Regions from separate parts of the Streptomyces sp. NBC_00775 genome, predicted to be linked through region 2. Evidence: riboswitches for the same ligand, from Rfam matches in the RefSeq annotation. Region 2 holds a riboswitch; the other holds the start of a gene.
What was found. Region 2 has a riboswitch for glycine ahead of gcvT (glycine cleavage system aminomethyltransferase GcvT). Riboswitches for the same ligand answer to the same signal wherever they lie in the genome.
Positions count from the first base shown of each region.

Region 1: it holds a riboswitch for glycine, as region 2 does, so the genes downstream of both, gcvP (aminomethyl-transferring glycine dehydrogenase) here and gcvT (glycine cleavage system aminomethyltransferase GcvT) in region 2, are expected to answer to the same signal.

Region 1 covers NZ_CP108938.1:9,106,519-9,118,043, forward strand. The annotation lists gene OIC96_RS40445 (DUF881 domain-containing protein) at 1-318, shown strand, start outside; gene OIC96_RS40450 (small basic family protein) at 315-647, shown strand; gene OIC96_RS40455 (DUF881 domain-containing protein) at 653-1,531, shown strand; gene OIC96_RS40460 (FHA domain-containing protein) at 1,593-2,552, shown strand; gene ftsR (transcriptional regulator FtsR) at 2,596-3,351, shown strand; gene OIC96_RS40470 (bifunctional nuclease family protein) at 3,438-3,911, shown strand; gene OIC96_RS40475 (MerR family transcriptional regulator) at 4,130-4,765, shown strand; gene OIC96_RS40480 (DNA polymerase IV) at 4,866-6,245, shown strand; gene OIC96_RS40485 (PRC-barrel domain-containing protein) at 6,361-6,732, opposite strand; glycine riboswitch at 6,847-6,942, shown strand; gene gcvP (aminomethyl-transferring glycine dehydrogenase) at 7,120-10,002, shown strand; gene OIC96_RS40495 (DUF5999 family protein) at 10,135-10,341, opposite strand; gene OIC96_RS40500 (hypothetical protein) at 10,693-11,277, opposite strand.
Region 2 covers NZ_CP108938.1:3,258,853-3,270,377, forward strand. The annotation lists gene OIC96_RS14445 (ABC transporter substrate-binding protein) at 1-58, opposite strand, end outside; gene OIC96_RS14450 (ABC transporter permease) at 118-1,116, opposite strand; gene OIC96_RS14455 (enhanced serine sensitivity protein SseB C-terminal domain-containing protein) at 1,520-2,317, opposite strand; gene OIC96_RS14460 (enhanced serine sensitivity protein SseB) at 2,503-3,294, opposite strand; gene OIC96_RS14465 (AAA family ATPase) at 3,409-4,083, opposite strand; glycine riboswitch at 4,252-4,361, shown strand; glycine riboswitch at 4,362-4,474, shown strand; gene gcvT (glycine cleavage system aminomethyltransferase GcvT) at 4,509-5,627, shown strand; gene gcvH (glycine cleavage system protein GcvH) at 5,704-6,081, shown strand; gene glyA (serine hydroxymethyltransferase) at 6,093-7,352, shown strand; gene OIC96_RS14485 (L-serine ammonia-lyase) at 7,526-8,893, shown strand; gene OIC96_RS14490 (hypothetical protein) at 8,971-9,378, shown strand; gene OIC96_RS14495 (WD40 repeat domain-containing protein) at 9,365-10,510, shown strand; gene OIC96_RS14500 (phosphatidylinositol-specific phospholipase C domain-containing protein) at 10,626-11,525, shown strand, end outside.

The DNA of each region.
Region 1 (11,525 bases), 5.8 Mb from region 2:
CTCTGGGAGTCGGGCGCCGAGGCCATCGCGGTCAACGGACAGCGGCTGACAGCCCTGTCGGCGATCCGGGCCGCGGGTGACGCGATACTGGTCGACAACAAGCCGCTGGTGCCGCCGTACACGGTGCTCGCGGTGGGGGACGGCCAGCGGCTCAGCACCAGGTTCCAGAACAGTGCCGACGGGCTCTATCTGCACGCCCTGCAAGAGAACTACGGCATCCGGACCAGCATTTCCGCCGAGGACGACGTCCGGTTGTCGGCCGCACCGAGTGTGATCGTACGTACAGCACAGCCGAGCACAGAGAAGGGCACATCGTGATCGCCGTACTGGGCCTCGTCGTGGGAGTCGTGGCTGGATTGTTGGTCCGGCCCGAGGTTCCAGCGGTCGTCGAGCCTTATCTCCCGATCGCCGTCGTGGCGGCGCTCGACGCCGTGTTCGGAGGGCTGCGCGCGATGCTCGACGGCATCTTCGACGACAAGGTCTTCGTGGTGTCGTTCCTGTCGAACGTGGTCGTGGCCGCGCTGATCGTCTTCCTGGGCGACAAGTTGGGCGTGGGCGCCCAGCTCTCCACGGGCGTAGTGGTCGTGCTCGGCATCCGCATCTTCTCCAACGCCGCGGCGATCCGCCGTCACGTGTTCCGGGCGTGAGGCCGATGAGCAACGAGGACGAGACACCTCAGCCCTCCGAGACCCCTCAGCCCTCCGGGACCCCGGAGAACCGGCTGCGCAAGGAACTGCCCGAAGAGGTGCCCGCCGCAGCTCGCGCGGATTCCGAGGAAAGGAAGCACGATGCGGACACCGGACCGACGCTGACCGGCCGTCAGCGGCTGGTCAAGGGCGTGTGGCCGCCGCGTGTCACGCGCGCGCAACTCATCGTCGCCGTGCTGCTGTTCGGCCTCGGTTTCGGTCTGGCCGTCCAGGTCGCGTCCAACAGCGACAGCGGCAGCGCCCTGCGCGGCGCACGTCAAGAAGATCTCGTACGCATCCTCGATGAACTCGACAACCGTACGCAGCGTCTTGAAGACGAGAAGCAGGGTCTCGAAGATCAGCGCACCGAGCTGGAGAACAGCTCGAACCAGGCCGAGGAGGCTCGCAAGCAGACGGTCGAGAAGGAGAAGCAACTCGGCATTCTGGCGGGCACCGTGGCGGCGCAGGGACCCGGCATCACCCTGACGATCAACGACACGAAGGGGACGGTAAAGGCGGACATGCTGCTCGACGCGATCCAGGAGCTGCGCGCGGCCGGCGCGGAGGCGATCCAGGTGAACGGCGTACGCGTGGTCGCCAGTACCTATCTGACGGACTCCGGCAGCGGAGTGAAGGTGGACGGGAACAAGATCACCCAGCCCTATCGTTTCAAGGTCATCGGCAAGCCGCAGGACCTGGAACCGGCGCTCAACATCCCCGGAGGCGTGGTGCAGACACTGGAGAAGGAGCAGGCCACCGTCACGGTGGACCGCTCGACGAAGATCGTTGTGGACGCCTTGCGACCGGCGAAGCGGCCTGACTACGCTCGGTCGTCCTCCCAGTGAGCCGGCGCCGCATGGGGGGCGCCCGGCCAGGGCATGAGGTTGCGGGGGGTCGGCGCACCGAATGGGTGGTGCGTGGTGGAAACTGTCTGGTGGTTACGGACGTTGTGAGGATGTCCGGGTCGACCGGTGTGTTCAATCAGGGTTCGTCCTGCCCCACGGGCGGGTCTGTTTCGGTCAAGGGGAATCGCCCGTGAAGTTGTTTGCGAAGTTGTTCGGCAAGAGCGCGCGAGAGGGCAGCGCCGACAATGCGACTGCCCGTCACCGTGCACCACGCCATGGAGACGCGGAGGGCCAGGGCGGCGACCGCCCGCTGTTCCGGGACCAGGTCGGTGACATTCCCGGTGGTCAGGGCGCGCCGTCTGTTGACCCTGCCCAGTCCGGCCGCATAGGTTTCGGGGAACCGTCAACCTCAAGTACGGGTGGAGGGTTCGCCTCCGATCCGTACGCGTCCCATGCCCCTGGGGGGCAGCCGCGGCAGGAGGATCCGTCCATGTCGGCCCTGGTGTGTACGAGGTGCGGTAACCGCAACGCGGAGAACAGCCGCTTCTGTTCCAACTGCGGTGCGCCGCTGCGAGGCGGGGCGGAGCGTCCGTCCGAGACGACGTCCACGATCTCCATTTCGGGCCTTGAGGCCTATGACGCCGAGGTGACGGGCCAGACGCTGTCGCCGATGCTCTCCCCGGAGGCGCAGGCGGCCGTCGACGCGCTGCCGCTCGGCTCGGCGCTCCTGGTGGTGCGCCGTGGCCCGAACTCGGGCAGCCGCTTCCTGCTGGACGGCGAGCTGACCACGGCGGGGCGTCATCCGCAGAGCGACATCTTCCTGGACGACGTGACCGTGTCGCGCCGCCATGTGGAGTTCCGTCGTGTCGCGGACGGCTCGTTCACGGTCGCCGACGTCGGCAGCCTGAACGGCACGTACGTCAACCGTGAGCGGATCGACCAGGTCGCTCTGTCGAACGGTGACGAGGTGCAGATCGGCAAGTACCGGCTGGTCTTCTACGCGAGCCAGCGGGGCATCTGACCCTCCCCCAGACGTCGTCCGGGGGGACTCCCAGGGAATGTCCATGCTTCAAACACCGAGCGGCGGTGCCGGCAGCGGTACCGCCGCCGCGGACAGTGGGCTGATGAGCATCGGCGTGGTGCTGAACGCGCTGCGTGACGAGTTCCCCGAAGTCACCATCTCCAAGATCAGGTTCCTGGAGTCGGAGGGGCTCATCGAGCCGCAGCGGACCCCTTCGGGGTATCGCAAGTTCAGCGCGCACGACGTCGAGCGCCTCGGCCACGTTCTGAGGATGCAGCGGGACCACTATCTGCCGCTGAAGGTGATCCGCGAGCATCTGGAGGCCCTGGAGCGCGGTGAGCCGGTGCGGCTGCCGTCCGTGGGGCGTCAGCGCGACTCCGGCGAGGGGGAACCGCTCGGGGACCTCTTCGGGGAGCCGGAGGCGCCCACAGCGGCCCGGGTGGGCCGTGCCGAGCTGCTGGCGGCCGCCGAGATCGGTGAGCAGGAGCTCGAGGAGTGGGAGTCGTACGGGCTGATCGCGGCCCTGCCCGACGGTGTGTACGACGCCGAGGCCGTGACCGTCGCCGCGCTCGTGGTCGAGCTGGGGCGGTTCGGGATCGAGCCGCGGCATCTGCGTGCGATGAAGGCCGCGGCCGAGCGTGACGCGGGCCTTGTGGACCAGGTGGTGGCCCCGCTGCGGCGTCACCGCAACCCGCAGACCAGGGCGCACGCGGAGGCCCGTACGAAGGAGCTGGCGGGGCTCACGGTGAAGCTGCACGCGGCACTGGTGCAGACCGCGCTGGGCGTGCGACTGCGCTGACCCGGGGCGCCCGCCCAGGCTGTGGATCGTCCACCCGTTCTGTGCCCGACTACCCAAACGTCCCGGGCACGGCCTAGGGTTGCTGTGTGAACGAGCTCGATGTCGTAGGTGTCCGGGTCGAAATGCCCTCCAACCAACCGATCGTGCTTCTGCGTGAAGTGGGAGGCGACCGCTACCTCCCCATCTGGATCGGACCGGGGGAGGCGACGGCGATCGCCTTCGCCCAGCAGGGCATGGCCCCCGCACGACCGCTGACCCACGACCTGTTCAAGGACGTGCTGGAGGCCGTCGGTCAGGAGCTCACCGAAGTGCGCATCACGGACCTGCGTGAGGGTGTCTTCTACGCGGAACTGGTGTTCGCCAGCGGGATCGAGGTGAGTGCGCGGCCCTCCGACGCCATAGCGCTGGCCCTGCGCACCGGCACGCCGATCTACGGCAGCGACGGAGTCCTCGACGACGCCGGCATCGCGATCCCGGACGAGCAGGAGGACGAGGTGGAGAAGTTCCGCGAGTTCCTCGACCAGATCTCGCCCGAGGACTTCGGTACCAACAGCCAGTGACGCCCTGGAGCGTCAGGCAGCTCCGGGCGGCAATTGCCTGCGGCGCGTGTGGTGCGCCGCGGTCCGCCCCGAGAGCATTCGGCTAGCCTTTCCCCGCGGTGGGGCACGGGAAACCACTCCTAGGGTGATTATCACTCGGCGTGCCGAGTGTGGCGATCGTTGACGCGCCCCTGGTGACTGCCTACCGTCGAGAAGGCAGGTCAAGGACGGAGGTCGGCGTGAGAAGCAGCGGCGACGGTACGGCTGGGGGTGCCCCCGGACGCGGTCTGGGGGAGAGCGGCCCGTACCCGCTTCACGGCAGCGCGGCCGATCACGTTCCGCGGCGGCCGACGGCAGTGCCGGGCGAGGGAGGGGCGGTTTCCGAGGAGATCGGTTACCGCGGTCCCACGGCGTGCGCGGCCGCGGGCATCACCTACCGGCAGCTGGACTACTGGGCGAGGACCGGTCTGGTCGAGCCGAGCGTGCGGCCCGCCTACGGCTCGGGGACGCAGCGTCTCTACAGCTTCCGGGACGTCGTCGTCCTGAAGATCGTCAAGCGGTTCCTCGACACCGGGGTCTCGCTGCAGAACATCCGCACCACCGTCCAGCACCTCAGGGAGCGCGGCTTCCGGGACCTGGAGCGGATGACGCTGATGAGCGACGGTGCGACGGTCTACGAATGCACGTCCCCCGACGACGTCCACGCCCTGCTCCAGGGCGGCCAGGGGATCTTCGGGATCGCCGTCGGCGTGGTCTGGCGGGACGTGGAGAGTGCCCTCTCACAGCTGCACGGGGAGCGCGTGGACACGGGCGAGACGCTCGTCGGACACAACCCCACGGACGAGCTGGCCCGGCGGCGCAACCGGGCCGTCTGAGGGGCTGGCGGGGCCGCGCGGGAGTCTGTCGTACGGGCGAGGCCCAAGGGGAGCGGGCCGTACCGGGGCATTGTCAGTGGCGTAGGGCAGCATCGGACATGTGAGAACCGCGCCCACGATCCTGCATCTCGACATGGATGCCTTCTTCGCCTCGGCGGAGCAGGCATCCAAGCCGAGCCTGCGCGGGAAAGCCGTCGTGGTGGGCGGGCTCGGACCACGCGGAGTCGTCGCCACCGCCTCGTACGAGGCACGCGTCTTCGGAGTGCACTCGGCGATGCCCATGGCCCAGGCCCGCCGGCTCGCGCCGAACGCCGCGTATCTCGTGCCGCGCTTCGGGCTGTACCGGGGGGTCAGCGAGCAGGTGATGGGGCTGCTGCGGGCCCTGTCGCCCCTGGTGGAGCCGTTGAGCCTGGACGAGGCCTTCGTGGACCTGGAGGCGGGTGAGACGGCCTGGGACGAGGGCTCGGCACGGCTGGCCGGGGAGAAGCTGCGCGCGGACATCCGGGCCGTCACGGGGCTCACCGGGTCGGTGGGGCTCGCCGCCTCCAAGATGCTCGCGAAGATCGCCTCGGAGCAGGCCAAGCCCGACGGGCTGGTGCTGATAGAGCCGGGGACCGAGCGCGCGCTGCTGGGACCGATGTCGGTGCGGACGCTGCCGGGCGTGGGGCCCGCGACCGGGGACCATCTGCGGCGGGCCGGGATAACCACCGTGGAGGAGCTCGCCGAGGCGGGCGAGGACGAGCTCGTACGGCTGCTGGGGAAAGCGCACGGGCATGGGCTTCACGCCATGGCGCTGGCGCATGACGAGCGGCCCGTGGTGGCCGAGCGGGAGACCAAGTCGGTGTCGGTCGAGGACACGTACGACGTGGACATCCATGACCGGGTGCGGGTCGGCCTGGAGGTGCAGCGGCTCGCGGACCGGTGTGTGCGGCGGCTGCGGGGGGCCGGGCTGTCCGGGCGGACCATCGTCTTGAAGGTTCGGCGGTACGACTTCTCGACGCTGACCCGGTCCGAGACACTGCGGGGGCCCACGGACGATCCGGCGGTGGTGCGGGAGGCTGCCGCGCGGCTGTTGGAGGGGGTGGACACGACCGGGGGTGTGCGGTTGCTGGGGGTAGGTGTGTCGGGGCTGGCCGATTACACGCAGGAGGATCTGTTCGCGCAGGCACGGGCGCAGGCCGAGGCCGCCGCGGGGGTATCGGCGGATCAGGAGGAGGTGGAGGAGGCGTCGGAGGTGGCCGGCGCCGAGCATGTGCCGCCTGCCGAGCGACGGTGGCCCGCGGGCCATGACGTGCGGCACGCCGAGTTCGGGCATGGGTGGGTGCAGGGGAGTGGGCTGGGCAGGGTGACTGTGCGGTTCGAGACGCCTTACTCCGAGCCGGGGCGTGTGCGGACGTTCCGTACGGATGACTCGGCGTTGGAGTTGGCGGATCCGTTGCCGTTGGTGGTGGGGGCCGTGTGCGATAGCCGTGGGGGGTGAGGTCGGTTGGGTGGTGCGGGTTGTCTGTGGCTGGTCGCGCCCACGCGGCGGAGCCGCATGATGTCAGAGCCCCGCGCCCCTTACGGGGCGCCAAAGCGGGGGTCAAGCAGTGTCATCACCCCTCGTCCGTTCCTGCCAAGTGGCCGAAATCCCGGTCCGGGGGCGGAGGCGGGGCTGCCACGTCCAGGCCGTAGTGGTGGTAGAGCTGGAGTTCCTGTTCGGGGGAGAGGTGGCGGCCGACGCCGAAGTCGGGGGCGTCCTTGATCAGGGCTCGGTCGAAGGGGATGCGCAGGGCACCCTCGACGAGTTCACTGGGCTCCAGGGGCACGAAGGCGTCCCTGCTGAACAGGCCTGTGCGTATGGCCGCCCACTCCGGGACCCCGGTCGCGTCGTCGAGGTAGACCTCGTCGATCGTGCCGATCTTGGTGCCATTGCGGTCGAACGCCTTGCGGCCGATCAGGTTGCGCGGATCGATGTCGGTCTGCACGGTCCCTCCACTTGGTCGCAACTCATCCGTAAGCACTACAAAAGAGCACATTCAGGATGGCGGCCACTCGAAGGCTTGGGTCTTGTCCTCGCTGGTAGGCTGGCAGGCGGCTGCTGACCCCGTGCGGGAGAGTCCTCCAGACTTCATCGGAGGCGCCGAAGGAGCAAATCCTCCCCGGAATCTCTCAGGCTCACGTACCGCACGGACGAGGTCACTCTGGAAAGCAGGGCGGGTGTCGATGGCACCTGCCCTCACCGACGGTGAAAACCGGGTCGTCAGCGGACGGGCCGGTGAAGCTCTCAGGTTGAGATGACAGAGGGGGAGGCCGTCGGGGTACCCGTGCCGGGGTGCCCCTCGAAGGTCGCGTCAGACCAGGAGGCCTCCGCAATGACCGCCCATCGCATTCCGCTCTCCGAGCTCGAACAGGGAATCCCCTTCGAGCAGCGCCATATCGGGCCCGATTCCGAGGCGCGGGCCAAGATGCTCGCGCAGGTCGGATACGGCTCGCTCGACGAGCTGACGGCCACCGCGGTGCCGGACGTCATCAAGAACGCCGAGGCGCTGAAGCTCCCGGGCGCGCGCACCGAGGCCGAGGTGCTGGCCGAGCTGCGCTCCCTCGCGGACCGCAACCAGGTGCTCGACCCGATGATCGGCCTCGGTTACTACGGCACCTTCACGCCGCCGGTGATCCTGCGCAACGTCATGGAGAACCCGGCCTGGTACACCGCGTACACGCCGTACCAGCCGGAGATCTCGCAGGGCCGTCTCGAGGCGCTGCTCAACTTCCAGACCGTGGTCGCCGAGCTGACCGGGCTGCCGACCTCCGGTGCCTCGCTGCTCGACGAGGGCACCGCCGCCGCCGAGGCGATGGCGCTGTCCCGGCGCATGGGCAAGAACAAGAAGGGTCTCTTCCTGGTCGACGCGGACGCGCTGCCGCAGACCATCGCCGTCATCGAGACCCGCGCCGAGCCGACCGGCGTCGAGGTCGTCGTCGCGGACCTCAGTGAGGGCATCCCGGCCGGGATCGCCGAGCGCGAGATCAACGGCGTACTCGTCCAGTACCCCGGCGCCTCCGGTGCGGTACGCGACCTCAAGGCGATCGTCGAGCAGGCGCACGCGCTGGGGGCGGTCGTCACCGTCGCCGCCGATCTGCTCGCTCTGACCCTGCTCACCTCGCCGGGCGAGCTCGACGCCGACATCGCCGTCGGTACGACGCAGCGCTTCGGTGTGCCGATGGGCTTCGGCGGGCCGCACGCCGGATACATGGCGGTGCGCGAGAAGTTCGCACGCAGCCTGCCGGGCCGGCTCGTGGGTGTGTCCGTCGACGCGGACGGGCACAAGGCGTACCGGCTCGCCCTGCAGACGCGTGAGCAGCACATCCGCCGCGAGAAGGCGACCAGCAACATCTGTACGGCTCAGGTGCTGCTCGCCGTGATGGCCGGTATGTACGCCGTCTACCACGGTCCCGAGGGCCTGAAGACCATCGCGCGGCGTACGCACCGCTACGCCACGATCCTCGCCGCGGGCCTGCGGGCGGGCGGGGTCGAGGTCGTGCACGGCGCGTACTTCGACACGCTGACCGTACGGGTGCCGGGCAAGGCCGCCGACGCCGTGGCCGCCGCGCGCGAGGGCGGGGTCAACCTGCACCTCGTCGATGCCGACCATGTGGCGATGTCCTGCGACGAGACCACCACGCGCAGGCAACTGAGCGCCGTGTGGGCCGCGTTCGGTGTCGAGGGTGATGTAGAGGCGCTGGACGCGACGGCACAGGACACACTGCCGGCCGCCCTGCTGCGCAGCGACGACTACCTCACGCACCCGGTCTTCCACCAGCACCGCTCCGAGACCGCGATGCTGCGCTACCTGCGCAAGCTCTCCGACCGCGACTACGCGCTCGACCGCGGCATGATTCCGCTGGGCTCCTGCACGATGAAGCTCAACGCGACCACGGAGATGGAGCCGGTCACCTGGCCCGAGTTCGGCCAGCTGCACCCCTTCGTGCCCGCCGAGCAGGCGCAGGGCTACCTCACGCTCATCCGTGAGCTGGAGGAGCGGCTCGCCGAGGTCACCGGGTACGACAACGTGTCGCTGCAGCCCAACGCCGGTTCGCAGGGCGAACTGGCCGGTCTGCTCGCCGTGCGCGGCTACCACCGGGCCAACGGCGACGAGCAGCGCACCGTCTGCCTGATCCCGTCCTCCGCGCATGGCACGAACGCCGCGAGCGCCGTGATGGCCGGCATGAAGGTCGTGGTCGTGAAGACCGCGGACGACGGCGAGATCGACGTCGAGGACCTGCGTGCCAAGATCGAGCAGTACCGCGACGAGCTGGCGGTGCTGATGATCACGTATCCCTCGACGCACGGTGTGTTCGAGGAGCATGTCGCCGACATCTGCGCGCAGGTGCACGAGGCGGGCGGCCAGGTCTACGTCGACGGCGCCAACCTCAACGCGCTGGTGGGCCTCGCCAAGCCGGGTCACTTCGGCGGTGACGTCTCGCACCTCAACCTGCACAAGACGTTCTGCATCCCGCACGGCGGCGGCGGCCCGGGCGTCGGCCCGGTCGGTGTGCGCGCGCACCTGGCGCCGTACCTGCCGAACCACCCGCTGCAGCCCGCGGCCGGTCCCGAGACCGGCGTCGGCCCGATCTCGGCCGCTCCGTGGGGCTCCGCGGGCATCCTGCCGATCTCGTGGGCGTACGTCCGCCTGATGGGCGGCGAGGGCCTCAAGCGCGCCACGCAGGTGGCGGTGCTGTCGGCGAACTACATCGCCAAGCGTCTGGAGCCGCACTACCCGGTGCTCTACACCGGCCCGGGCGGGCTCGTCGCGCACGAGTGCATCATCGATCTGCGTCCGCTGACCAAGGCGACCGGCGTCACCGTCGACGACATCGCCAAGCGGCTGATCGACTACGGCTTCCACGCGCCGACGATGTCCTTCCCGGTGGCCGGCACGCTGATGATCGAGCCGACCGAGTCCGAGGACCTCGGCGAGATCGACCGATTCTGCGAGGCGATGATCGCCATCCGCACGGAGATCGAGAAGGTCGGCTCGGGCGAGTGGGCGGCCGACGACAACCCGCTGCGGGGCGCGCCGCACACCGCCGCCGCGCTCGGCGGGGAGTGGGAGCACGCGTACACGCGTGAGGAGGCCGTCTTCCCGGCCGGAGTCTCGGCGGACAAGTACTGGCCGCCGGTGCGCCGTATCGACCAGGCGTACGGCGACCGCAACCTGGTCTGCTCCTGCCCGCCGCTGGACGCCTACGAGGACTGATCAGCGCTCGGGACTTGGACGCCTACGGGGAGTAGTCACCCTCGGACATGCGTCGGGGCCGGTTCGGAGAGTACGTCTCCGGGCCGGCCCCTCATGTGTCTGGATGGCTGGGTGGCCACCCGGTTGTGCGGCTCAGGCGGCCGTCATCGCGTATTCGCTGCCTCGTGGGCGGTGCGGGGCGATGATCTGGCCGTCGGGCAGGAGCTCACCGGTGTCCTCGAAGAGCAGAACGCCGTTGCACAGCAGGCTCCATCCCTGCTCCGGGTGGTGCGCCACAAGGCGGGCGGACTCCCGGTCGGCTGATTCGGCTGACGGACACGGTGGCTGGTGCTGGCACATTGATGGGATCTTTCGCTGGGTTGAGAGGTGAGTGATGGCTGTGGTGTCTGTCCCGCGGCTCCATGTGGTCATGGCCGCCCCCCGTTGGTGTGTGGTCTGGAACCCAGTGTTGCCCTACGGGCGTCAATCCGCAGGGATTTAGCGGCACCGCTTCTCACAGGTTGATGACGCATCACCCGTGCGGACGGTTCATTCCAACTGCACTGTCACTTCGGGTGGTTTGACGTGGCCGAATGGGGCTAGTCCGGTCGGGCCGACGGGCGCGTTTCCCCTCGTACGAGCGGGGTGCGGCCCTAACGAGCAAAGTGCCCCGCGGCCGAATGAACGGCGGCGGGGCACGGTTGCTTTCGCTTACGCGGGGGAGCTCAGCAGCGGGGCCGGCGTGACCCGGTGGGTGAGGACGGGCAGCAGTTCGGCGACGCGGTGTGGGCGGTGCGCGGCGATGCCGGGCGGGGCGGGCGCCAGCGGTACCAGGAGGTCGGTGGCGGCCGGGTGGCCGGTGCTGCCGTCCGCGGCGGTGTCGCCGTGCAGCCAGAGCGTGAGCATGTACAGCTCGGGCACGGACAGCAGGCGTGCCTGGTACGACTGCTGCATGCTCTCCGCCTGGCGCAGGGCGCGTTCGGTGGCGGTGATGTACGGGCCCTCGAAGAAGTGCGAGAAGGCCCAGCCGTCGGGGGTCAGCATGGTTTCGGCCGCGGCCACCGCGCGGTCGCCGCAGCGGATCAGAAAGCGCCACCCGGCGAGCCGGGTGGCGGAGGCGCCCGCGGGGGTGATCCGGTCCAGGACGTGTACGGGCAACGGGAGTTCGGGTGTGGCGGGTCCCTGGGCCATGCGGAGGGACGGAGTACGGGCCTCGCGGACAGCGGTGGGGGAACCGAGTGCCGTGAGGACGGAGCGCAGGGCGGGCGCGGGAGCCGGGGGTACGTGCAGCGGCATGGTGGGTCGCCTCTCATTCGACAGGCATGGTGGCGCGAGGGCGGGGGCGGACGGCGCTGTCAGCTCTCGGGGTCGGAGGGGCGAGGGGGTCTGGATCTGCCGACAGGGTGTCGCCTGCCGTACATCGCCTGGACGACAGGACCTAGGACCGCGAGCGCCAACTCTCTGCCTCGTTTGCGGAGTTTATACGACACGTGTTCAGACGGTGTTTCGTCTAGCCGCGCCGAATATGAAGAGCAAGGCACTAT
Region 2 (11,525 bases):
CAAGAAGCAGGCTCGCGGAGCCGATGGCCGCAACTGCGGCCAGCGCTGACCTTCGCATGATGGGCGGGTTCCCCTCCATTGTCGGAAACTTGATGGGCTCTCGGTGTGCGGCCGGCCTCAGCGGCTGCGCGGGTCGAGAGCGTCGCGGAGACCGTCGCCGAGCAAGTTGAACGCCAGCACGGTCACGAAGATGGCGAGGCCGGGCACGATCATGTACTGCGGGTCGACCTCGTAGTAGGTGACCGCGTCCCTGAGCATGCCGCCCCACGACGCCTGCGGGGGCTGGATACCGACCCCGAGGAAGCTGAGGGACGCCTCGAAGAGGATGTTGGTCGGGATGAGCAGCGTCGAGTAGACGATGATCGGGCCGACCAGGTTGGGCAGCAGCTCCCGGAACAGGATGTACGGGCCCTTGGCGCCCATGCCCCGGGAGGCGTCCACGAATTCCCGCTCGCGCAGGGCGAGAGTCTGGCCTCGGACGATCCGGCCCAGGTAGGGCCAGTTGAAGAAGCCGATGACGAAGATCAGCACGCTCAGGTGGAGCGGGAGCCCTTCGAGGCCGAACGCGCCGCCCTGCAGGGTGGCGGAGATGGCGATCGCGAAGAGCAGGAGGGGGAAGGCGAGGAAGGTGTCCATCAGCCGGCTGATGATCGAGTCGACCCGGCCGCCGTAGTAGCCCGCGACGACGCCCAGGATCGCGCCGATCACGTTGGAGAGGATCGTGGCGCCGAAGGCGACCACCAGCGACACCCAGGAGCCCTCCAGGATGCGAGTGGCGACGTCACGCCCGAACTGCGGGTCCACACCAAGCGGGTGGTCCCAGCTCATGCCGCCAAAGCCGTCCTTGGGCAGCGAGGTGTTGGCATTGATCAGGTCCTGGTTGAACGCGTTCGGGTCAAGGCCGAACATCGCCTGGATGGGCCGGGCGAGCACGGCCAGCAGGATGAGCAGCACGACGATGACACCGCCGGCGACCGCCACCTTGTCGCGCTTGAAGCGCGTCCAGGCGATCTGTCCCAGGGAACGGCCCTCGATCTGCCCCTTGTCGACTCCGGCAAGCACGGCCTCTGGCTGTGCTTCCGATGCCGCCCCGGTGGTCTCGATCGGTGCGGTCACAGTGACCCGACCCCTCTCGCCGGTGGTGACCGGCCTACGCCTGCCGCTGTCTGCGGCTTGGTTCACTTGCATGCCGGGAGGTGGCCGCAGATGGTGCGACCTGGTGACCCGGCTTGATCGTTCGACTTGCACTCGCTCACAGGATCGATGACCCCATGTCTGATGGGCGAGTCTTCAGTGCCGCCACGATCACGTGCCAGGCCTGATGGAGAAAGTATGCGCAACCGTGATGCTTGTAGGGGGATTCCGTTATCCGAACAGTGGGTAACGCGAGACGGACGGGGGGCAGTTGGGTGGGAAGGGGCCATGAGGCACCCTTTCCGTCCGTGTCGTCCCCAAACGGGACAACAAGCCCTTACGTCTTCTCGCCCGCAGGTCAGACGGTCGGCCGGGCCGCGCCGGATCAGTACGAGCGGGGCTGCGGGTAACCGTAGCCGCCCGCCATCGGTGCCTGCGCCGGGGCCGCGTGCGCTTCGCGGTCGTAGAACGGCCGGGCGTTGGCGCGCAGCCAGATCGCCACCGGGTCGTACTCGTCGGACATCGCGACGGTCGAGACGGGCAGGCCGTCCGGGACCGCGCCGATGGACTGCTGCATCATCGCGCGCACCGAGTCGACGGCGGGCGGCGAAGTGTCGTACACGTCCAGGCCGATGGCCAGGTACGGCGCCCCGAGCGCGGGCTGTACCCAGGCGCGGCGCAGCGAGCGCACGGCGGGGGTGCGGTGCGCGTTCTGCGTGATCAGCGCGTAGAACTGCGGGATCTCGATACCGGGTTCGGAGAGCCGGAGCGGGCCCGCCGGCTGGCGCTCCAGGCCCGTGGCGATGCGGCGCAGATCCAGCCAGGGGATGCCGACGCCGCCGCCGGGGGCGTGCGGGTTGAGCCAGAGGCCGAAGTGGTCGGGGTAGAGGGTGCGGGCGACGTCGAGGCCGTCGACGACCTCGTACGAACGGTTCCAGCCGCTGGCCGAGAGCTCCTGGGCGGAGGTGACACAGGGCGCGTACCCGAAGCCGTCCACCTCCATGTTCCCGTACTGCGCGTCCGGGGAGCCGGCCTGGCCGTGCCAGAGCAGCATCCAGACCTGGCCGGACGACGGGGTCGCGAGCGCGCGAAGGAGCGCCTCGTAGGCGTCGTAACGCCCGGGCGTCACTTGGCGCAGCATGTGCTCGACCTGCCCCGCGGCAGCCGTGCCCGACGCGCTCACCTTCTACCGCCCCTTCGCGAACAACACCTTGACCGAGTTATCAAACCAGCTTATGCGGCGATCCTGACAGCACCGGGGCGCTCCGCTGGGAAAGCCGCCTTCGAACTCGGGGCCCGCTGTCAGTCTTGCGGCTGCGGGTCCGTCGTGGTTGATCGCGCCGTTCCCCGCGCCCCTATCGGGGCGCTTCAGTGACCGTGTTGATAGAAGGGCCGTACGTTCGTCCTCAGCCACTCGCCCACCGGGTCCTGGGCCACGTCCAGGAGGACGAGGTTCACCGGCCACTTCACAGCGACGCGGCCCAGCGCGCGGCCGAGCGCCTCCATGGGGAGTGTCCTGAGGTCGCCCTCCCACTGGGACAGCTCGACGCCGATGAACATGACCGGGTCGGCGGTCTCGATGGCGGCCAGGCAGCGGCGGGCGGTCAGGACGACGCCGGTCTCGGCGAATTCGGCGGAGGCCGCGGACAGGAAGTCCACCGGGTCCTCCTGCCAGTCGGGCTCGAACAGCCGCACCCGGCCGCCGCTCGCGGGCCCGTCCAGCGGGGTCCGCCCGGCCCGGCACAGCTCGGCGACGGCGAGCGGCGGCAGCGGTACGCCGACCACGCCGTCCGGATTGACCGCGATGCCGACCTGCGGGGGCAGCCCGCGGGCGAACTCCACGGCGGGCGCGATCGTGTACGACATGTGGCCGCCGGTCACCTGGCGGAACTGCTCCTCGGAGCTGAAGACAGGGACGAATGCCTGGCCCTCGATCTCCAGCGTGGGCAGGTCGAGCGGGCCGCTCTGGGGCCCGCCGCCGTTGGGCAGGGGCACCCAGACGAAGCTGCGGCCGAGGACCTCGACGATGCGGGCCCCTGCCGAGGGCACGCCGAGGGAGGCCGACAGCACCTCCTCCAGTTCGTTGCCGGGCCATCCGCCGTGCGGATGGGGCTGCGGGTGCTCCGGCGCCGGGAAGTCGGGGAATTCGGGGAAGTCCATCTGTCTACCGCCTGCTGTGAACCTGTGAACCTGTGCTCCGGCTGGCAAGGTTAGTGGGCTCGCGCCGCCGTCCCGTACGTCCTTTCGTGCGACCTCCCTGCGTCGTACTCCCGTTCAGTCGCCGAAGTCGATCCGGCGCAGCACGTCCGCCGCCTCCCGGTCGATGAGGACCGCCGAGCCGCAGCCGTCGGGCAGGTCGCCCTTCTCCACGGAGCGCAGCAGCCGGGTGGCCGCGCCGCGGTGGCGTGCGAACGCGTACCGCGAGACGCCGCGGCCGCGCTCGCGCTGACCGTCCAGCGCCGCGCCCGGGGTGACGTCGAGCAGCAGCAGATGCAGCGCGCCGCCCCGGCGCCGGGCCTCGCGGGCGAGCCAGCGGCGCACCCAGGCCTGCGTACCGCAGTCGTGCACGACGACTCCGGTGCCGGAGCGCAGGGCGCGGCGCAGTCCCGCGTAGTGCGCGAGGCGGACCAGGGGGCGGTAGACCGCGTACGGCAGCCAGGCCGCCATCCGGCCGTCCCAGCGGTCGCGCGTGTCCTGGGAGTCGATCCGTGCGCCCGTGACGGCCCGGCGCATCAGGGTCGACTTGCCGCTGCCGGGCAGCCCGGTGATCACGACGAGGTCGAAGGCCCCGAAGCGCAGTCCGTGCGGGCTGTGTCCCGCGCGGTCCCTGAGGTCGCGGACGACGGCCGTCGGAAGCGGCCCGCAGGCCTCCTGGGCCGGGGCGCCGGGCTGCTTGGGCAGCGCCAAGCCCGAGGTCGTCGCGTACGCCGTGGTCCTGTTCACCGTGATCGTCCTCCCCTTGGGTGTGGAGTCCCATCCCCGTCGAGTGTAAAGAGAAGGTAATGCGCGGCGCTTCTTGTTTCGGTGATCGGACTGCCACAGGCCGGTTACAGATGCGGACTGCCGTCATCGGACGGCGCGTGCAATGATGTGCCCGCCAACTGCATACCGGCCGCTTGAATCCGCGCGGGAGAGTTCCCAGTGACGTACTGCGTACGTCCTGCTGGGACGCCGAAGGAGCAAGTCCCTCCCTTGAATCTCTCAGGCACCGTTACCGCGCGGGCGAGGCACATCTGAAAAGCGGGCCGCTGACCAGTGGCTCCACCCAAGGTGCAAGTCAGGACCACCGTTTCGCGGGGTCGTGATGAACCTCTCAGGTTCCGATGACAGATGGGGAGGAACGACCTCGCCGTCATGCCTTGGGAGCCCCACCGATGAGCAGCAACGCACCCCGTCATACCGCGCTCGATGCCCTGCATCGTTCGCTCGGCGCGACGATGACCGACTTCGCAGGCTGGGACATGCCCCTGCGCTACGGCTCCGAGCGCGACGAGCACCTCGCCGTCCGTACGAAGGCCGGTCTCTTCGACCTCTCGCACATGGGCGAGATCACGGTCACCGGCCCGCAGGCGGCCGCGCTCCTGAACTACGCGCTGGTCGGCAACATCGCCTCCGTGGGGGTGGGCCGCGCCCGCTACACCATGATCTGCCGGGCGGACGGCGGCATCCTCGACGACCTGATCGTGTATCGGCTCCAGGAGCACGAGTACATGGTCGTCGCCAACGCCTCCAACGCCCAGGTGGTGCTGGACGCGCTGACCGAGCGAGCCGAGGGCTTCGACGCCCTCGTGCGCGACGACCGTGACGCGTACGCGTTGATCGCCGTGCAGGGCCCGGAGTCCCCCGGCATCCTGAAGTCGCTCACCGACGCCGACCTCGATGGCCTGAAGTACTACGCGGGCCTGCCCGGCACCGTCGCGGGCGTCCCGGCCCTCATCGCGCGCACCGGCTACACGGGCGAGGACGGCTTCGAGCTGTTCGTCGCGCCCGCCGACGCCGAGAAGCTGTGGCAGGCGCTGACCGACGCGGGCGCCCCCGTCGGGCTCATCCCCTGCGGTCTGTCCTGCCGTGACACGCTGCGCCTGGAGGCGGGCATGCCGCTGTACGGGCACGAGCTGAGCACCTCGCTCACCCCCTTCGACGCGGGGCTCGGGCGGGTCGTGAAGTTCGAGAAGGAGGGCGACTTCGTGGGGCGTACGGCCCTGGAGGCCGCCTCCGAGCGCGCTGCCGAGAACCCTCCCCGGGTGCTCGTCGGCCTGATCGCCGAGGGCCGCCGCGTCCCGCGCGCCGGGTACCAGGTCGTCGCCGGCGGCACGGTGATCGGCGAGGTCACCTCCGGCGCGCCCTCCCCGACGCTGGGCAAGCCGATCGCGATGGCGTACGTCGACGCCGCGCACTGCGCGCCCGGCACGGCCGGCGTCGGTGTGGACATCCGAGGCAGCCACGAGCCGTACGAGGTCGTGGCTCTGCCGTTCTACAAGCGTCAGAAGTGACACTGGGCGCGTCCGCCCAGCTCACCAACCCTCCCCCCTTCATCAGCACTCCCCCGCGTACAGGAGAATTCAGGCCATGAGCAACCCCCAGCAGCTGCGCTACAGCAAGGAGCACGAGTGGCTGTCGGTCGCCGAGGACGGCGTCTCGACGGTCGGCATCACCGAGTTCGCGGCCAACGCGCTCGGCGATGTCGTCTACGCCCAGCTTCCGGAGGTCGGTGACACGGTGACCGCGGGCGAGTCCTGCGGTGAGCTGGAGTCGACCAAGTCGGTCAGCGACCTGTACTCCCCGGTCAACGGCGAGGTGGTCGAGGCCAACCAGGACGTGGTCGACGACCCGTCGCTGGTGAACTCCGCGCCCTTCGAGGGCGGCTGGCTGTTCAAGGTACGCATCGCGGACGAGCCGGAAGACCTGATGTCCGCCGACGAGTACACCGCCTTCACCGCCGGCTGAGGAGTCACCGCATGTCGCTTCTGAACACGCCCCTTCACGAACTGGACCCGGACGTCGCCGCCGCCGTCGACGCCGAACTGCACCGCCAGCAGTCCACCCTGGAGATGATCGCCTCGGAGAACTTCGCTCCGGTCGCGGTCATGGAGGCCCAGGGCTCGGTCCTCACCAACAAGTACGCCGAGGGCTACCCCGGCCGCCGCTACTACGGCGGCTGCGAGCACGTCGACGTCGCCGAGCAGATCGCGATCGACCGGGTCAAGGACCTGTTCGGCGCCGAGTACGCCAACGTGCAGCCGCACTCGGGCGCCTCCGCCAACCAGGCCGCGCTCTTCGCGATGGCGCAGCCCGGCGACACCATCCTCGGTCTGGACCTGGCCCACGGCGGCCACCTGACCCACGGGATGCGGCTGAACTTCTCCGGCAAGCAGTTCAACGTGGTCGCGTACCACGTGGACGGGGCCGGCCTGGTCGACATGGCCGAGGTCGAGCGGCTCGCCAAGGAGCACCGGCCCAAGGTGATCATCGCCGGCTGGTCGGCGTACCCGCGGCAGCTCGACTTCGCGGAGTTCCGCAGGATCGCGGACGAGGTCGGCGCGTTGCTGTGGGTCGACATGGCGCACTTCGCGGGCCTGGTCGCGGCCGGTCTCCACCCGAACCCGGTGGAGTACGCGGACGTGGTCACCTCCACCACCCACAAGACGCTGGGCGGCCCGCGCGGCGGCATCATCCTGGCGAAGAAGGAGTTCGCCAAGAAGCTGAACTCCTCGGTCTTCCCCGGCTTCCAGGGCGGTCCGCTGGAGCACGTGATCGCCGCCAAGGCCGTCTCCTTCAAGGTCGCCGCCTCGGACGAGTTCAAGGAGCGCCAGCAGCGCACGCTGGACGGCGCGCGGATCCTGGCCGAGCGCCTGGTCCAGGACGACGTGAAGACCGTGGGCGTGGACGTCCTGTCCGGTGGCACCGACGTGCACCTGGTCCTGGTCGACCTGCGCAACTCCGAGCTGGACGGGCAGCAGGCCGAGGACCGCCTCCACGAGGTCGGCATCACGGTCAACCGCAACGCCGTCCCGAACGACCCGCGCCCGCCGATGGTCACCTCCGGCCTGCGCATCGGCACGCCCGCCCTCGCCACCCGCGGCTTCACGGCCGAGGACTTCACCGAGGTCGCGGACGTCATCGCCGAGACGCTGAAGCCGTCCTACGACGCGGAGTCCCTCAAGGCCCGGGTGTCCGCTCTGGCCGACAAGCACCCGCTGTACCCCGGCCTGAAGTAGTTCCGTACGCTTTTTGAGGTACGACCGTTTCGTGCGAGCATCATTACTTCGCACGAACGTCCGGGGCACCGCGCACACTGGTGGGTGAGCGCGGTGCCCCGCCGCATGTACATGTACCGCCCTCCGCACGACCCGGCAGACAACGGCGTCCGCCGAAACCCTTAGGAGTCCCCGTGGCCATCTCGGTCTTCGACCTGTTCTCGATCGGTATAGGCCCGTCCAGCTCCCACACGGTGGGCCCGATGCGTGCGGCACGTATGTTCGCCCGGCGGCTGCGCAACGAGGAGCTGCTGGCCCCGGTGGCCTCGGTACGCGCCGAGCTGTACGGCTCCCTGGGCGCGACCGGCCACGGCCACGGCACCCCGAAGGCGGTGCTGCTCGGCCTGGAGGGCGCCTCGCCGCGGACGGTGGACGTGGAGGGGGCCGACGGCCGGGTCGAGGAGATCAAGTCCTCAGGACGTCTGAGGGTGCTCGGCGAGCACGAGATCGACTTCTCCTTCGACGACGACCTGATCCTGCACCGCCGCAAGGCGCTCCCGTACCACGCGAACGGCATGACGATCTTCGCGTACGACGCCGAGGGCGCCCTGCTCCTGGAGAAGACCTACTACTCGGTCGGCGGCGGCTTCGTCGTCGACGAGGACGCGGTCGGCGAGGACCGCATCAAGCTGGACGACACGATCCTGAAGTACCCCTTCCGCTCGGGCGACGAGCTGCTGCGGCTGACGAAGGAGACCGGTCTCTCGATCTCCGCCCTGATGCTGGAGAACGAGCGGGCCTGGCGCACCGAGGAGGAGATCCGCGAGGGCCTCCTCGCGATCTGGCACGTGATGCAGGCGTGCGTCTCGCGCGGCATGTCCCGCGAGGGCATCCTGCCCGGCGGCCTCAAGGTCCGCCGCCGCGCCGCGGTCTCCGCCCGCCAGCTGCGCGCCGAGGGCGACCCGCTGGCCCACGCGATGGAGTGGATCACGCTCTACGCGATGGCGGTGAACGAGGAGAACGCGGCGGGCGGCCGTGTGGTGACGGCCCCCACGAACGGCGCGGCCGGAATCATCCCGGCGGTCCTGCACTACTACATCAACTTCGTGCCGGGCGCCGACGAGGACGGCGTGGTCCGCTTCCTGCTCGCCGCGGGCGCGATCGGCATGCTCTTCAAGGAGAACGCCTCCATCTCCGGCGCCGAGGTCGGCTGCCAGGGCGAGGTCGGCTCCGCCTGCTCGATGGCCGCCGGCGCCCTCGCCGAGGTCCTCGGCGGCAGCCCCGAACAGGTCGAGAACGCCGCCGAGATCGGCATGGAACACAACCTCGGCCTGACCTGCGACCCGGTCGGCGGCCTCGTCCAGATCCCCTGCATCGAACGCAACGGCATGGCCGCGGTCAAGGCCGTCACGGCGGCCAAGATGGCGATGCGCGGCGACGGCTCCCACAAGGTCTCCCTCGACAAGGTCATCAAGACCATGAAGGAGACGGGCGCCGACATGAGCGTCAAGTACAAGGAGACGGCTCGCGGCGGGCTCGCGGTCAACATCATCGAGTGCTGACGGCGTAGGCGCGGCCGACCACAGCACTTTGGTCACTTGGTGACACGGCCCGGTCGCCCTCCGCTACCCTCTGTGCAGTGACAGGCCTGGAAGCCGCGCTGTGGGGACTGCTGGGGAGCGGCGTCGCCGAAGCGCTGAACCTCTCCGCATCGATGCGGCCCACCGGTCCGCGCCGTCGGTGGCGGTGGCCGTGGAGCAGTCCCGCCGACCGTCCCGTGGTGCTGGTCGCCATCGCGCTGAGACTCTTCGCGGGCTTCGGTCTGACCGCGGCCCTGGGTACCTCGGACCAACTGCCCAACGCGACCGCGGCGCTGGCGGCGGGACTGGCCGCGCCGCTCATCGTGGCCAGGTTCTTCCAGTCGATCCCCCTCGCCGAACCCGGGGCCCAGCAGCGCCCCGACACGGCGCTGCCCACCACGCGGGAACCGTCCGACCGGCTCGGCCTGCCGGCGCCGGAGAGCGGGGGCTCCGATGGTGCGCGCTGACAGCCGGCTCGGTCGCCTGGTGCTGGCTCTCGCCGCGCTGCCGCCCGACGCGGGCACGGCGCCGCCGGACGTGGGCACAGCGCGACCAGGGCGACGCGGTGCCCGGCTCATGGCGGCGCTGGGCACCCGGCCGCTGCCGGTGCGGGTACGGGTACGGATGCGGGGCAGCGAGCGTCGTCGCCCCGCACCGGGGTGGACGGGCTGGACTCCCGGGTTCGCCGCGGCCTGCATCCTCGGGGTGATGGGCCTGACGGTCGGCCTGGTCCAGGGCGCAGGCGTACTGCCGTCGCCGTGGAGGGAGATCGGTCCGGGGGGAGCGGCGACGCCGCGGACGGAAACCTGGCAGCCCGTCGGCACCCGCGTCTTCCCGTTCTCGGGCCCCGCAAGTGCGCTGGCCTTCTCGCCCGACGGCCTCACTCTGGTGGCCGGGAGCGACGTCGCGCTCGACGCGTGGAGGCTGAGCCCTTCCGGGCAGCTGTTGGCACAGAGCATGATCGGGACCGGCCCCGTCTCGGCGCTGGACTTCACCGCGGACGGTCATACGTTCGTGGCCGCGCAGGCGAGCGGGCTGACAGCGTGGGACGTCGAGGCAGGGAAGCGCCTCTGGAGCGTGTCCCTCGGTCAAAGCGTCGAGGCCGTGAGCGGCGGCAGGAGCAGCGTGAGATGGGCCGCCTTCGGGTCGGGTGACACCGTCCAGGTGCAGGAGGGTCCGCTTCCACCGGTGGGCGAAACGGCGAGCGGCGGGACGATCCGGCTCCCCCACGCCCCGCGGGCGGCGCAGTTCACCCCCGACGGCGACACGCTCGCCGTCGCCGACGCCGACTGGACCGTACGCCTGTGGGATGTCACGGATCCCACGCACCCGAAGAACAGAGGCCGGTCGTTCACGGTGGGCACCGAGGGGGCAACGGCGCTCGCGTTCACCCCGGACGGCACGCTGCTCGCGGCGGTGGGGCGGGACCGCCGGGTGCGCCTGTGGGACGTGACGGACCCCTCGAAGCCGGGGTATGTCGGGCACCCCATCACGGAATCCGACGAGGCGGTCACCACTCTCGCGTTCAGTTCCCACGGCGGTCTCCTGGCGATGGCCGGGCCCGAAGGAGCGGCAAACCTCTGGAGGCGTGGGCACTAGCCCCGCGAACTCCGGTGCGCGCAGCGGAGGTTGATGTTCCTCTTAGGGCTACCGCACGGTAATCCACCCACCCTAGGCTGCCGCCGAATGGGCGGCGGCGAAGGGGAGTTGACACGTGCGTACGGTGAGACGGCTGGCGGCGTTGTGCGGGGCGGCGGCGATGCTGCTGGGCATGCCGGGCAGTGCCGAGGCGGCGGCGGTGAAGGTGTCCGACGCGACGGTGATCGGGACGCACAACGCGTACGAGAAGGACAAGTACACGTACTTCGCGAACGCGTTGGACTCGGGGGCCTCGCTGCTCGAACTCGACGTCTACACCGACGGCGTGAGCAAGCGGTGGCGGGTGAGTCACAGCAACCCGGTCGGGAACGACAACAACTGCGAGTACGCCGACAGCCCGGACGAGCTGTACAGCAAGGACCGCAACCAGGACCTCGGCAGCTGCCTGGACAACATCGCGGCCTGGCACCAGGCACACCCGGCACACCGGCCGATCATCTTCAAGGTGGAGATGAAGAACGGCTTCAACAACGACCGTTCGCTCGGCCCGGACGAGTTCGACGCACTGGTCGCGGCCAAGCTCGGGAACATCGTCTACAAGCCGTCCGACCTGCTCGGCTCCTCGTACTCGACGCTGGACGCGGCCGCGCAGGCCAATGCCTGGCCCTCGCGCGACGATCTGACCGGCAAGGTCATGTTCGAGCTGATACCGGGCACGGTCGAGCAGTCCAACCCGCTCGACACGTACTGGACGGACGAGGAGTACGGGGATCATCTGCGGGACCTGTACGCGGCCGGGAACATCTCCGCCGCGCAGGCCTTCCCGGCGGTGCTGGGCGCCGCGTCCGGCGACCCGCGCACCAGCCGCTACGACAGCTCCATCCGCCCCTGGTTCGTGGTCTTCGACGGCGACGCGGCGACGTACGTCAACAACGGCTACGACACGGCCTGGTACGACACCCGTCACTACCTTCTGATCATGACGGACGCGGCGGGCATCTCCCCCGCCATCTCC